2 regions of the Limosilactobacillus urinaemulieris genome follow, and region 2 is predicted to be linked to the other one. Evidence: a T-box and tRNA genes for the amino acid it is inferred to sense, from the RefSeq annotation. Region 2 holds a T-box; the other holds one or more tRNA genes.
What was found. The T-box of region 2 lies ahead of leuS (leucine--tRNA ligase). A T-box ahead of a tRNA ligase gene usually reads a tRNA of that ligase, here a tRNA-Leu.
Positions count from the first base shown of each region.

Region 1: it has a tRNA-Leu gene. The T-box ahead of leuS (leucine--tRNA ligase) is inferred to sense a tRNA for this amino acid. The anticodon was not compared.

Region 1 covers NZ_CAKOBX010000013.1:8,222-11,649, forward strand. The annotation lists gene MR181_RS08395 (glycoside hydrolase family 2 TIM barrel-domain containing protein) at 1-1,487, opposite strand, end outside; tRNA gene MR181_RS08400 (tRNA-Leu) at 1,688-1,773, opposite strand; gene MR181_RS08405 (SprT family protein) at 1,831-2,292, opposite strand; gene MR181_RS08410 (Tex family protein) at 2,285-3,428, opposite strand, start outside.
Region 2 covers NZ_CAKOBX010000008.1:28,305-31,732, forward strand. The annotation lists gene MR181_RS06485 (DNA-3-methyladenine glycosylase I) at 1-443, shown strand, start outside; SMK box riboswitch at 488-594, shown strand; gene metK (methionine adenosyltransferase) at 592-1,779, shown strand; T-box leader at 1,823-2,037, shown strand; gene leuS (leucine--tRNA ligase) at 2,108-3,428, shown strand, end outside.

The DNA of each region.
Region 1 (3,428 bases), on a different contig from region 2:
ACACCTTCATAGTGAACTAGGCGACTATCATCATGTTCCTTATAGAATTGTTGCATTGCTACCAAATTATCCCCAGCAAAGGATTCGTTACCAAGAGACCAGAAAAGAATTGCAGTATGGTTCTTAAAGTACTCATAGTTGCTTCGTGCCCGATCAACAACTACTTCTTTCCATTGAGGAACCGAGCCTGGAACATTATATGATGGTTCAATTGCGCCCATCTTTTGCCAAGTGGCGTGTGATTCAAGGTTATTTTCAGCCATCATGTAAATCCCATTTTGATCACAGAGGTAATACCACGGAATTTGATCAGGATAGTGACACGTCCGCACAGCATTAATATTATTTTCCTTAAAGGTCTGAATATCACTCAACATGTCCTTCATTGTTACTGAACGTCCACGATGGTCATCCCATTCATGGCGGTTAACCCCGTTAATAATTAGCCGTTTGCCATTTAGCAAGACGACATGTTCAGGACTAATTTCAATCCGTCGGAAGCCAAATTGATATGGAACCAACTCAACTAGGTTGCCATTTTCATCATGAATTTCAATTAATAATTGGTAAAGGTATGGATCGTGATTATCCCAAAGGTGAACATCTTTGAATTCATGTGGTTCAATCGTAACCGACTCGTCAATCGACTTAGTTTCATCCAATAAAGTAGTCCCATCATGATCCTTAACCATGACATGAACACTTCCAGCCTGTTCGCCAACAAGGTTAAGGTCCATTGATAGTTCACCATCACGGTAATTATCAGCAACTCGTGGCTTCAACGTGAAATCTTCTAGGTGAGTTACCGGTTGGGCCAGCAATTCAACACTTCTAAAAATACCAGAGAAGCGGAACATATCCTGATCTTCAATCCAGGAAGCGGTGCTGTGCTTAAACACTTCGACCGCGATCACATTATCTTCATCCTGAATATATGGGGTGAGATCAAATTCAGACGGCGTAAAACTGTCTTCAGCATAACCAATGAAGTGACCATTAAGCCATAAGTACATTGACCGCTCGACACCTTCGAAACGAACCCGGATTTGTTTGCCCCGCAATTCATCATTCAGGTCAAAATGCTTCAGGTAAAGACCAACAGTGTTATCTTCACCTTCACTAAAGGAACCCTCTTCAGGATCATCCTGGCTTAATGCATAGGCAGGGCGACGAAAAATCTTCCCTTCCCATGGAATTAAGGTGTTAATGTAATTATTTTGTGCATAATCGCTTAATTCAATTTCACTAGGAACCTCAATTCGATCAAAGCCACTAGCGTCAAAGTCTATTTGATAAAAATTCTTGATCCTCTCCTGAGGTGTTTGAGCAAATTTAAATTGCCACTGACCATCAAGACTCTGTTCAAAGCTACTCTTGTGTTTCTGCCATTCTGCATAATCACGGTAGAAATGGTGGTCACTATGCGCTGGCAGCTGGTTAACCCGAAAAGTCTCCGGATCATCCAACCATTTGATATTTGCTTCCATCGACGAAATTCCTCCTCAAAAAAATTCATTACAGCCTAAGTATAGCGCTTTCATTAGTATAAAGATAGCCTTTGCTAGACAGAAGCAGTTGATAATGACCAATTTCTATGTGGAAAAAGCATTAACTAGCTATTTCAAAGCTTGCTTAAAAATTTTTAAAACAAAAAAACACTTAACTAAACAGTTAAGTGTTTTAGTAGTGCGGCCGAGAGGACTTGAACCTCCACGGTCATAATCGACCATAAGATCCTTAATCTTACGCGTCTGCCAGTTCCGCCACGGCCGCATATCAACCAACGAATATTATTATAGCAAGATCTCTATTCGTTGGCAACAACTTTTTTTAATTTTTCAAAACAAAATGGTGACCACACCGTCGGCAGACATAGCGAGCAGTGTTAAACCGCCGCTGACGAGCAATCTGAATCCCGCACCCGGTACACTGATAGTACCAATAATGGCGGCGGGTCCTTCGTCTGGCTTTCGCTTTACTGGTTGCCGGTGCATAACGTGAACCACCAACTTTGGCTAATAATCGACGGAAATCAGTGCTTCGATGACGATAATCACGGCCAGTTAAGTGAAGGTGATAATGACAGAGCTCATGAAGAACGACCCGTTTTAAGTTTCCTAAATCAAACTCGGTGTACATCAGTGGATTAATATCAATATGGTGATCATTTAAGTGATAACGCCCACCAGTTGTCCGTAAACGTGAATTAAAGAAGATTTGATGCTCAAATGGTCGGTGGAAGCTTTCCATCGACCATTTTTCAGTTAACTTTTGTAGTTGTTGATTATTCATTAGCCTCATCTTGAGGGGCAATCATCGTTAATTGGATCCGTTGCCGCTTAAGATCAACATCATCAATCCAAACATCAACAATATCACCCACGGAGACAGCTGCACGGGGATCCTTAATGAATTGCTTGCTCATTTTGGAAACGTGAACAAGTCCATCATGCTTAACACCAATATCCACAAAGGCACCAAAGTCGACAACGTTTCTCACCGTTCCCTGAAGTTTCATCCCCGGCTTCAAATCATCAATCTTCATGACATCTTGGCGGAGTAATGGTGCCGGCATCGAATCACGCAAGTCACGACCTGGCTTCTGTAGTGATGCCACAATATCCTTGACCGTTTCTTTACCAGCACTTTCCGTGGTGAAGTCATTAATATCAATCTTCTTTAATTGCTTTTCAGCAGCGTCGGAGCCGAGACTATCAACATTAATCTCAGCAGTTTCCATAATCTTCTCAGCAATCGGGTAACTTTCTGGGTGAACATCCGTATTATCAAGCGGATTATCACCATTAACAATCCGTAAAAACCCAACGGACTGTTGGTAAGCTTTTGGCCCTAAGCGCGGGACATCCTTTAATTGCTTCCGGTTAGTATATTTACCATGTTCATCACGGTATTTAACAATGTTCTTCGCGGTTGTCTTGTTTAATCCAGAAATCTGGGTTAGTAGTTGGTAACTTGCAGTATTCAGGTTAACCCCCACTCTGTTAACCGCCCGTTCAACAACGGCATCAAGCTCACCAGCCAGTTCTTTCTTTGGTAAATCATGCTGGTATTGGCCAACACCAATTGCCTGTGGTTCAATCTTTACCAATTCAGCAAGCGGATCCTGAAGTCGACGACCAATACTAATAGCACTCCGTTGTTCAACGTGAAGGTCTGGAAACTCATCCCGTGCCTCTTTACTTGCAGAATAAACAGAGGCCCCTGCTTCGTTCACAATCACATAGTAGACCGGCCGCTTTATCTTCTTAAGGGTGTTCACAACAAACTGTTCAGATTCACGACTAGCAGTCCCGTTACCAATTGCGATCATCTCAACATGGTATTTTTCAATCAAATCAATTAATTGCCCTTCAGCTTTTGCCCGATCTTCTTCTGGGGCCGGCTTATGAGGGTAGATAACCGCCTTA
Region 2 (3,428 bases):
AACTATTTAAGATGCTGACATTAGAGTTATTTCAATCTGGGTTATCATGGTCAACAATTTGGAAGCGAGAGGCTGCTTTTGAAAGGGCATTTGCTGGTTTTGATGCAGCTAAGGTTGCGGCATTTGACCAGAATGACTTTGAGCGATTAATGAACGATTCAACAATCATTCGCAATCGGCGTAAAATCATGGCAACGATCAACAATGCCAAGATAATTCAAGAATTATTAGCAGATGGTGAAACGCTAAATAACTATGTATGGTCATTTGTTAACTTTAAGCCTCAGCGGTTACAATTAAACGGAAAACGTTTACCGTCACAAACAATTGAATCGAGAAGAATGGCTAAAAAAATGAAAATGGATGGCTTTCAATTTGTTGGGCCAACGACAGCTTATTCATTTATGACCGCTGTTGGGATGGTTAATGCTCGTGAAGATTAGTTAATTTATGTTTGAATATGGTCAGTAAATTATGCTAAGATGGTTCTCGTTATAAAGCAAATTCCCGATAGGATTCACATTACTGTGAAGATGCCTTGTAACCACTGAATGTTTCAATTGCAACTTGCATATGGGGGAATTAATACACATGGTAGAAAAACATTTATTTACTTCAGAATCTGTTTCTGAGGGGCATCCTGATAAGATTGCTGATCAAATTAGTGATGCTATTTTAGACGCAATGCTTGAACAAGATCCTGATTCACGGGTCGCTGTTGAGACTTCTGTTACGACCGGCCTTGTATTGGTTTTTGGTGAAGTTTCAACTAAGGCATACGTTAATATTCAAAAGGTTGTTCGTGATACAATTCGGCGGATTGGCTATACAGATGGTAAGTATGGCTTTGATGCCGATAACTGTGCAGTAATTACTGCAATCGATGAGCAATCACCGGATATTGCCCAAGGGGTTGACGATTCTCTGGAAACTCGTGAAGGGGATGCTGATCCGCTTGATCAAATTGGTGCCGGTGACCAAGGATTAATGTTTGGTTACGCAACTGATGAGACACCAGAATACATGCCGTTAACTTTGATGCTTAGTCATAAGTTAATGCAACGGATTGCTAAGCTTCGTAAAGATAATACTATTCCTTACCTTCGTCCAGATGCTAAGGCTGAAGTCACTGTTGAATATGACGAAAACGATAAGCCTTTGCGGGTTGATACTGTTGTGTTGAGTACACAACACGATCCAGAAGTTTCACTTGATCAAATTAAGAAGGATGTTATGGAGCAAGTCATTAAGGCTGTTATTCCTGCAGAATATCTTGATGATCAAACTAAGTACTTCATTAACCCAACTGGTCGTTTTGTTATCGGTGGTCCTCAAGGGGATGCCGGGCTAACTGGTCGAAAGATCATTGTCGATACCTATGGTGGCGCTGCTCATCATGGTGGCGGTGCTTTCTCCGGTAAGGATGCTACCAAGGTTGACCGGTCAGCTAGTTATGCTGCACGCTATATTGCTAAGAATTTAGTAGCTGCTGGCTATGCAAAGAAGCTTGAAATTCAAGTTGCCTACGCTATTGGGGTCGCTGAGCCAGTATCAATTTCAATTGATACTTATGGTACTGGTACCCGGAGTGAAGCAGACTTAATTGCTGCTGTACGTAAGGTATTTGATCTTCGTCCTGCGGGAATTATTAAGATGCTTAATCTTAAGCGCCCAATTTATGAACCTACTGCAGCTTATGGTCATTTTGGCCGAACTGATGTTGAGCTACCATGGGAACAACTGGATAAGGTTGAAGAATTAAAGAAGGTTCTTGGCTAGTTTGATGCTTGCATTTACGAATGCTGGTTGTTAGAATATCATTAAATATTTGATCGAATTGGAAATAGTAATTGTTAGTTAATTCTTCAGAGATCGTGTGGTGCTGGAAACACGAGGATTACTAACAATGAACTCGTCCAAAAGGATTATTACTGAAATGTAGTAGGTAATAACGTCTGCCGCGTTATGGCGTGAAGTGTTATGGTTATTCTAACCATGGAAATTCGGGTGGTACCGCGGAGTAAATTCGTCTCGTAGAATAGTTTTCTACGGGGCTTTTTTATTACGATCAAACAGAAGGATTATGTAAATAAAAGGAGAGAAAGATATGGCTTACGATCACACTGCCATTGAAAATAAGTGGCAACGATTCTGGAAAAAGAATGAGACATTTAAGGCTAACCTAAACAAGGATCAAAAGAAATACTATGCCTTGGACATGTTCCCTTACCCATCTGGACAGGGACTTCACGTTGGTCATCCAGAAGGTTATACTGCGACTGATGTGATGTCACGAATGAAGCGGATGCAAGGATACAATGTTTTACATCCAATGGGGTGGGACGCTTTTGGTCTTCCCGCAGAGCAATACGCATTGAAGACCGGTCATAACCCCAAGAGTTTTACTAACCAAAACATTGATCATTTTCGTAACCAAATCCAATCACTTGGTTTTTCATATGATTGGGATCGGGAAGTTAATACAACTGATCCAGAATATTACAAGTGGACTCAATGGATTTTTGAACAACTCTATAAGAAGGGCTTAGCTTACGAAAGCGAGATCATGGTTAACTGGGCACCTGACTTTATGGGTGGAACAGTTGTTGCTAACGAAGAAGTTGAAGATGGTAAAACTAAGCGTGGCGGCTACCCAGTTTACCGAAAGCCAATGAAGCAATGGGTTTTGAAGATTACTGCCTATGCAGATCGCTTAATTGATGATCTTGACCTTGTTGATTGGCCAGAAAGCGTTAAGGAAATGCAACGTAACTGGATTGGTCGTTCAGAGGGTGCTTCCGTTTACTTCCCAGTTGCGGGAGATGAAGATACTAAGATTGAAGTCTTTACTACTCGTGCAGATACATTATTTGGTGCATCTTACGTTGTTCTTGCTCCTGAACAAGAGCTAGTTGACCAGTTAACTACTCCTGAAAATAAGGAAGCAGTTAAGAAGTACCAAGAAGAAGCTTCCCGGCGTTCTGATCTTGAACGGACTGATCTGAATAAGGATAAAACGGGGGTATTCACTGGTTCATACGTTATTAACCCGGTTAATGGTGAAAAGTTACCAATTTGGATTAGTGACTATGTCCTAGCATCGTATGGTACAGGTGCTGTAATGGCAGTCCCATCTGGTGATCAACGTGACTATGACTTTGCTAAGAAGTTTGATTTACCAATTAAGCCGATTATGGAAGGGGCTGATCTTTCAGAAGGTGCCTTTGACGGGGATGGCAAGCACATTAATTCTGGTTTCTTGGATGGCTTGAATATTGCAGATGCCAAGAAAAAGATGATTGAATGGCTTGATGAACATAATGCTGGTCACAAGAAGGTCAATTACCGTCTTCGGGATTGGATCTTTAGTCGGCAACGTTACTGGGGTGAACCTATTCCAGTAATTCACTGGGATGATGGTCGGACCA